DNA from 2 places in the Paenibacillus sp. 1781tsa1 genome. Region 2 is predicted to be linked to the other one. Evidence: predicted binding sites of a transcription regulator. Region 2 holds the regulator's gene; the other holds the start of a gene.
The links. The regulator NrdR, encoded in region 2, represses ribonucleotide reductase genes. The targets are predictions, from matches to a motif close to AACACNATATATNGTGTT.
Positions count from the first base shown of each region.

Region 1 (4,437 bases), 4.4 Mb from region 2:
GCTGCACCCCGTTCGTACACATTGGCTGTATCAAAAAAGTTGATGCCTTCATCGAATGCAGTTTCAATTGATTTCACCGCATTTTCACGTTCCACATACCCTCCGTACGTCAGCCAGCTTCCAAGGCTGATCTCGCTTACTTTCAGTCCGCTTCCACCCAATCTGCGATAATCCATTGATTGCATATCCTCCTCTATGGTTATAAAGATGAAGTTCACATTCTATTGTAACGTAATCAGCTCGGATTAAAAGGGCTTTGACGCAGAAAATGGAAAAATCCAAAGGGGAACAAAGAAGCGCACCCGTAGCAGGTGCGCCAACTGAGATAACTCTCCATCCGGCTGCTCGTTTAAGGCAGAGTAATACTCAATGCATTCAACAGATCAGCTTGTCTGACCGGCTTCGTCAGAACAGCATCAAAGGTTTCCGCTTCATGCGGGTCAATGTGCATACCATATGGAATCAGAGCAATGACGGGCAGGTTCTCCAGCCGTTGTTTCATTTCATGTACAAAATCAACTGCGCCGCCTTCCTGTAGTCCCATATCTACAACGGCCACATCCGGCTTGAAGCCCTCCTTGATCCACTCATGCGCTACACTCGAACCTGAGGTCATATGCACATCCATCTCCCATCTGCGCATCAGGGAAGAAACACCTTGCAATATATCAGGGTCCTTGGCAAGCAGCACCTTTTTCCCTTTTAACCGCTGCTGAATACTTGCCAGTTGAGGTAACTCCCAGTATCTGCCTAAGGGAAGGGCAATATGGAATTCCGTCTCGTTCTCCCCCGCACTACTCACCTGAATACGGCCATGCATGAGAATGGCAAGATTTTGGCTTACTGCCAAACCCAGATTGCTTCCGATCAGTTTTTGGATATCCAAATTTTCATCTTGGCCGTTTACGGTACGCAATCTCTTATCGGATAACATCTGACCGGTGTACTTCACCTTGAGCAGAAGTGTTCCCGTCTCCTCTGTGTCTTCTCCGTTCACCACTGCCGTGATGAGAACTGAGCCTTCACGCGTTGAATCAAGAGCATATTGAATGACATGTGCAAGCATCTGTCCAATCTTGGTCTCATCACCCACAAATACTTGCGACACATTCAAATCAAGATTCAATCCCAGTTCAACATTCTTGCCCGTTGCCATTCCGGCATAGAGATAAACGGTATTTTCAATGGTGCCGACCAGATCGAACGGATCATCATGGATAACTGTTTTGCCTGCCTCATTAATATTGAAGTTCATCATATTGTTCAACAACGAGAGTAGTATATTGCCACTCGTCTCAATCATATTTACATACTCCGATTGCTCCTCAGGCATATCCGGTGTACGCATCAGATCCGTCAGTCCCAGAATGCCGTTCAACGGATTGCGAATCTCATGACTCATCAGCTTTAACATCTGCGATTTGGTCATGGCCTCGGATTCGGCGCGTTCTTTCTCTGCCTGGAGCTGCTCTTTCATTTGCTCCGAATCACTCAATTTTCGTTCCTGAACATGCAAGGTGCTCTCCAGATCCACAACATATCCCAGAAAGACAGCCATCGCGTTCAGCGTCTTCATGTCCGTTTCACTGATTACATAACCAGCGTTGTCCATTAGACATATCGTTCCATATGCTTCGCCAGATCTTCGCATGATAGGTACCCCCACGAAGAAACGACTCCCAAGCCCACTCGTGACGTCCATGGAGCGTGTCATTGGGTTCTCACATGTATTCTGGATGGTAAGAACGCTACCCTTATCTTTTAATACCAAACTGCAATATGATTCGTTAAATGAAAGCTCACTGCCTTTAACAATCAACTCTTCCGTACGATTAAAGGCCTCCAAAATGACATTCGTCACCCCATCATTCGTGGCAACGAAGATGGTATTGACCTTCAATATCCCGCTTAATACGTCCACGATATGGGCCGCAGCTTCCTTTATGTCTTCATAGAAGCCTCTCGTAATGCCTTCTGCCGTCCCCATGATTCACCCCTCTTGTCTTAGCTGCACTTTCAAATCTGTATATCAGAATGTTTAATCACGTACAAGGGTTCATCAAGAATCCGAATATCTGTCACAATCTATACTTATATGATTAACACCGTAGAAGTAAAAGAGAATCATACTCCCTGCCAATAGCCCCTTTTTGGACAAAAGCAGGTCTTGAACGGATGATTTAACAAACCTAAATGTATTGCAAATTGCCTTTTCAGATGTTCAAAGTTCATCTTGTCCAACTTCGGTTATTTTACATGCAGAATAACTAGAAATTATACGCTTCTACTCAGACTTTGGGAACCTTTATCCGCAGTAATTAAAGGAAAGTCCACTTTGTCCAGTAAGTTGTGTGACCATTATCACACCCAAAAAACCACATATAGTTTATAAATGGATAATACAAATCTACATATAGTATTTAACGTGAATAAAAGGATCATCAAATCATTTTAGGAGGAACCTTACATGAACTTGCTTGAGTATGCCACTCCACCGGCATCCGATCTATTATCCGACCTGGGAAGACGAATTATTGGCGCTGAAGACGCCGATACGCTGAGGGAAAATGCGAATCTGAACGGGGACTCCTTCAGCGGCAAGATGAGCAGGCTCGGTTCGGAGACCGCCAAGTGGCATGCTCTGCGTCATGTGTTGCCGGAAGAGCTTGCTCAAGCTGTGGAGAGTGGGGATCTGTATGTACACGATCTGGATCAGTATGCACTTGGTACAACCAACTGCATCTTTATCCCGTTTGACCGTCTGCTGGCTGCGGGTTTCAATACAGGTAACGGTTCGGTTCGCACACCTCAGACGATCATGTCTGCAATGGCTCTGGTTGCAATCATCTTCCAATCCCAGCAGAACAGTCAATATGGCGGCGTATCGGCTAATAAGATTGACTGGGATTTGGCCCCTTATGTACAGCGATCGTTCCGCAAACATTATCGCAAAGGACAACGGCTTTTTGGTGAGCATGCTCTGCTTGAAGATGAACAACTTTATCTGGACAGCATTGAAGCGAAGAATCAGTGTCCGCGGGCATATGCCTTCGCCTACGAAGAGACTGAACTGGAGACAGGACAAGCTGCCGAATCGCTGATTCATAACCTGAATACGATGAGCAGTCGGGCAGGTGGTCAGATTCCGTTCACTTCTCTGAACTATGGTTTATGCACATCAGCGGAAGGACGGTTGGTATCACGCTCATTGCTGGAAGCAACCATCCGTGGCCTGGGCAACGGGGAGACTCCCGTGTTCCCACAACATATTTTCCAATGTAAACAAGGGATCAACCAGGCTCAAGGCGAGCCAAACTATGATTTGTTCCGCCTCGCGGTCACGTGTTCATCCCGGCGGATGTATCCTAACTTTGTCAATGTGGATGCCTCGTTCAATCTGCCTTTCTATCGTCCGGAAGATCCGGATACGATCATCGCAACCATGGGATGCCGCACACGTACACTGGCTGACCGGTTTGGTCGTAATCGTCAAAGTGGTAAAGGGAATCTGTCTTTTAATACTATTAACCTGGTCAAGCTCGGCATTCGGTTTGGCATCTGCCAAGGCAACAGAGCGGTTGCCGATCGGGCGGGATTCTACACTGCACTGGAATCCGTGATGCAAAATGCTGCGGATGGTCTGCTGCATCGGTATCGTATCCAGACCGTGCAACCTGCGAAGGCGTCAGACTTCATGATGCGGGAGGGGGTATGGGAAGGCGGAGAGCAACTTGCTCCGAATGAACCCGTTGGGGATCTATTAAAGCATGGAACGTTATCCCTGGGTTTTATCGGTCTAGCTGAATGTATGACAGCTCTCTATGGACGCCATCATGGACAGGACCCTCATGTGCATCGTGAAGCGCTGAACATTATACGCACCATGAGAGAGTTCTGTGATCAGATGAGCGAGCAGCATAACTTGAATATCACCCTGTTTGCTACACCTGCTGAAGGGTTATCCGGCAAATTCACGAAGATCGACAGAGCGCGATATGGGCTCATTCCTGAAGTTAATGATCGGGAGTATTATACGAATTCATTCCACATCCCGGTCTATTACACTCTTCCAGCCTATCGCAAGATTGAACTGGAGGCCCCGTTCCATACTTTATGTAATGCGGGAGCAATCTCCTATGTGGAGCTTGACGGCAACGTTCGAGCCAACACCGCAGCTTTCCTGCGAATCGTGCAGTATGCACTGGCGCAGGATATCGGGTATTTTTCCATTAATCATCCCATTGATCGCTGCCCTGCATGTGGTTATGAAGGTGTTATCGGGGAGGTATGCCCAGGCTGTGAAGCCCACGAGAACCATGTACACTTCCAGCGGTTACGCCGTGTGACCGGCTATCTGACCGGAGATTACAAAGTGCGCTTTAATGCTGCGAAGCAGGCTGAAGTGCGGGATCGGGTGAAACACCGGTGAATCTATAT
Region 1 is NZ_JAMYWY010000001.1:6,549,413-6,553,849, forward strand. Features, by position in the region: gene NKT06_RS29295 (aldo/keto reductase family protein) at 1-176, opposite strand, end outside; gene NKT06_RS29300 (ATP-binding response regulator) at 350-1,987, opposite strand; gene NKT06_RS29305 (anaerobic ribonucleoside triphosphate reductase) at 2,468-4,429, shown strand; gene nrdG (anaerobic ribonucleoside-triphosphate reductase activating protein) at 4,426-4,437, shown strand, end outside.
Region 1: a site for NrdR is predicted at 2,404-2,421, ahead of NKT06_RS29305 (anaerobic ribonucleoside triphosphate reductase). Genes of this name have one in related genera too.

Region 2 (4,437 bases):
CCCATGTCGTGTCACCGGATATCGCTTCGATCGTGGGAGCCGTTATATTAATAGGAATTGGTGCATGGTCACTGTTGCAACTTATTCGAAAGCAAGGCAAAGAACAGCTGGAAACAGGCATCGTAACGGTTGAGGGAGCAGGAGAAACAACGGTTAATGCGCTGGGGAAAAACGTACAAGGGACGCAGCCGGATTCCAAGGGCAGGAATCAGGTGCTTGCACTGGATCTGGAGCAATCGGCTTCGGGTGATTCTCTCGAACGAATGGTATTCACACTGGAGCTGCGTAAGCTGGGGGTCGTCATCCAGATCCTTCGCAGCCCTTCCAAGGCGGATATGGATAACTCGGGAAGTATATCTGCTCAGGAAGCGATGTGGCTGGGGATTGCCCTGTCTCTGGATGCGTTTGGAGCGGGCCTGGGAGCGGCTCTTTTGGGATTCCCCACGCTATGGACGGCACTCATTATTGCCCTGTTTAGTGGGGCGTTTCTGTCACTCGGCATGAAGGTTGGACTACGATTCTCAGCTCTGCGCTGGATGCGAAGACTATCTGTATTGCCAGCACTATTGTTAATGATTATGGGAATAATGAAGCTGTTATGAGGTGAAACGATGAATATAGGCTTAACCGGTGGGATCGCAACAGGCAAAAGTAGTGTTTCCGCCTATCTCGCCAGTAAGGGAGCGTTGCTCATCGATGCAGACGTTATTGCCCGGGAAGTTATGATGCCCGGGCATCCCGTGTTGGCCGCCGCTGTTAAGCGGTTTGGACAAGCCATACTGAACGAAGATGGAACACTGGATCGGAAAAAGCTTGGAAGTATTGTTTTTGAACAACCAGAAGAACGAAAGGCATTGGAGGCTATCACACATCCGGCAATCCGTAAAGAGATGCGTGAACGGGCTGCTGCATACGCGTTGCAACATCCGGATAAACTTGTGGTATCTGATATCCCTTTGCTGTACGAATCGGGTCTGGAGGATGGTTTCGAGGAAGTCATGGTTGTATATGTTCCAAGATTAGTGCAACGAGATCGATTGATGAGTCGGGATGGAATGACTGCAGCACAGGCTGAGGCCCGGATGGATGTACAGATGGATATTGAGCGCAAAAAGCAGCTGGCAGACATTGTCATCGATAACAGCGGTTTATGGACTGAGACGGAGCAGCAAATTGACTCATATCTACAGCGTAAGGGTTTGTTATGAAAATATTGCGTAAGAAACGTGTCCTGCTGTTGATGTTTGTGTCCTTTGTACTGGTGTTATTTCTGAATACAAACTGGATGGCATGGTTCTATCCGATTCATTATAAGGAAGAGATTCGTGCCCAATCTCAGAGCTATGAGGTTGATCCGTTTCTGATTGCTTCCATTATCAAAGTGGAGACCAATTTCAAGACAAGCAAGGAATCCAAACGTGGTGCCATTGGACTCATGCAACTGATGCCAGACACGGCAAACTGGATACTGGAACAAGCCAAAATTCCCGACACTTCGCTGGAGGAATTGAAGCACGAGCCTGAACGAAATATTCAGTTAGGCACATGGTATCTGCGTAACCTGTCCGATCAATTCGGTGGCAATGAAGCGGTGATGATCGCTGCTTATAATGCGGGTCCAGGCAAAGTGAATAGTTGGCTCAGAGATGGTGTGTGGGATGGTTCATTCGATACGGTGAAAGATATTCCGTTTGGTGAGACGCGTCACTATGTACAAAGAGTCATTTACTATTATAATCAGTATGTAAAGATCTATAATACGTTCTGAGTATATAAGTAGAAGCACAGAGCAGGCCGGTTGTTCACCGGCCGCTCCATGCTCCTCTGTGTAGCGTATTACGATGCAGATATTATTGGTATTGACCTGCCAATTGCTGTTCTGCAATTGTTACCAGACGCTTCGTGATGTATCCACCGATCGAACCGTTCTCGTAAGAAGTCATGTTACCTTGGTATCCGTCTTGTGGGATGCTGATTCCGAGTTCTTGAGCAACTTCATATTTCATTTGCTCGAGTGCTGCGGAAGCTTTAGTTACCACCAGGTTGTTGGAGTTACCGTTGCTTTGTGCCATTGCTGTTCACCTCCTCGTGAGTTGGTAAAAGTATTATGTCTCGGCAATGCATTTTTCATTACAAAATCAAGACAGGGAATATGTGGTAAAAGTAAAACGTGGGAAGTGATCTGATTTGAAGTGTCCTTATTGCGGTTATATGGGTACCAAAGTGCTTGATTCGCGTCCGGCCAACGAAGCAAAATCCATTCGTCGTCGCCGTGAGTGTGAGCAGTGTGCTCGAAGATTTACAACGTTTGAGATGATTGAGGAGACTCCACTGATTGTCATTAAGAAAGATGGCAGTCGTGAAGAGTTCAGCCGGGACAAGATTCTCCGCGGGCTTATACGTGCCTGTGAGAAACGTCCAGTCTCCGTAGAGACCCTGGAAATGATGGTATCTGAAGTGGAGAAATCACTGCGTAATACAGCTGATGCTGAAGTGGAGAGTCGCCAGATTGGTGAGCTATTGATGGAACAGTTGTTTCCAGTCGATGAAGTGGCATATGTCCGTTTCGCGTCGGTATACCGCCAGTTCAAAGATATCAATATGTTCATGAAAGAACTGAAATCCCTGTTGTCCAAAGACAATCTGGAGGATTAGTGAAGTGGGGAAAGGGAGAAGAGCAGTCTGGAGTTCCAGTCCGTGTGTACCAGAGAAATCGGTTGTTCTTCTCCAATCACTTTGGATCTTAAAAAGTGATTGACAGCGAAAGCTGGATTTTATATGATATAGGAGTCGCCTGTGGAACGTAGCAGGGCTGGACAAGTGATCTATTTCATATCCTGGGGCCTTAGCTCAGCTGGGAGAGCGCATCGCTGGCAGCGATGAGGTCAGGGGTTCGATCCCCCTAGGCTCCATAACTAAAGAACCCGCTAAACACAAGGATTTCCAAGTGTTTGGCGGGTTTTTGCTATGTAAGTTCAAATTTTAAATGACAAGAGATTCAGTACACACGAAATAAACATTTAAGAATGGGAATCAATCACTGGGATAAAGCAATTTTGGTAAGATATAGTAGAACCTATATAAGGGTTCTGTTATGATGATGAAAGGTTTGTATGCAATGAGGTACAGAAGCTACTAAATATTATAGTGAAGGAGGGAGTTTTTCTTAAGGTACATCTTGTTGGAGCGATACATAATCAAAACTAGAGGGACATTATTTTTTAGATCAAAAACTTCTTGCAACAATAGCTACTAAGAGAATGGGGAATAAAGAGAGATGAGACAAAATGTATTGCGATGGTCTACTGTTATGATGATGTGGGTTGTGATTTTCATGCTCACGCCTAATCTGACATCAGCAGCGGGACTTCATTTTCCGGAACGGGATGAGGTTAAGCGAGTATGGAATCAACTGCAAAGCATGAACACTGGATTAAAGGCGTATGATACGGAACCTTCCTTTAAAGCGCCTTATGAGGTAGGAAAGGTAAATCAGGCGATGCTAGATCAGGCTTTGTTAGCTACGAATCTTGTTCGTTCATTGGCGGGATTACCAAGTGATGTGCAGTTGGATTCTGAGTTGAATGAGTTGGCGCAGCATGGTGCGGTCTTACTGGCTGCTACCGATAAACTGACTCACTATCCTGAGAAGCCGGCAGATATGACAGATGATTTCTATAACAAAGGATATCAATCCACTAGAAGCAGCAATCTATCTAGCGGGAGAGATAATTTAAGTGATAGTGTACTTGACGGTTATATGCCGGATACAGGCAGGAATGCAGATCGAGTAGGACATCGCCGTTGGGTGCTGAATCCTTCCTTGCAGAAGGTAGGTTTTGGTCTGGCTGGTGACTATGGTTCAATGCAAGTCTTTGACAAGTCTCGTGCAGAGTCAGTAAATTATGATTACATCGCATGGCCGGCAGCAGAATTTCCGCAGCAGTTATTCGGAGGTTCTCACCCATGGTCTGTCACGTTAAATCCTGACAAGTATGAGAAGCCTACTTTGCAGAATGTAAAAGTGAAAGTAACCGATGTACAAAGCCAAAAAACATGGACATTAGACAGTACAAATAATGATCTAAACAAGGATCTTTACATGAATGTGGAGTTGAGTGGATTCGGAGTTTCTAACGCTATTATTTTCCGCCTGGACGGAGTACAGGAGTACACAGGGAAATACCGAGTTGATATTAGCGGCTTGCGTACAGCGGCTGGACAGGCGGCCGAGCTTACCTATACAGTAGATTTTTATGATTTATCCCAGCATTTCTATCCGGGTGAGACGGAGAAATGGAACCTGCAGTTTTCTGTTGAGAAAGCAGGGTCATATGAGACGCGTACAGGAACAAAATATTTTGATGATGATAATCACCCTTTTATTGAAAAAGGAAGTACACTCGTTCCTTTAAGGCTTGTTAGCGAGTCACTGGG
Region 2 is NZ_JAMYWY010000001.1:2,143,660-2,148,096, forward strand. Features, by position in the region: gene NKT06_RS09675 (manganese efflux pump) at 1-602, shown strand, start outside; gene coaE (dephospho-CoA kinase) at 612-1,208, shown strand; gene NKT06_RS09685 (lytic transglycosylase domain-containing protein) at 1,205-1,768, shown strand; gene NKT06_RS09690 (alpha/beta-type small acid-soluble spore protein) at 1,851-2,072, opposite strand; gene nrdR (transcriptional regulator NrdR) at 2,188-2,655, shown strand; tRNA gene NKT06_RS09700 (tRNA-Ala) at 2,840-2,912, shown strand; gene NKT06_RS09705 (stalk domain-containing protein) at 3,278-4,437, shown strand, end outside.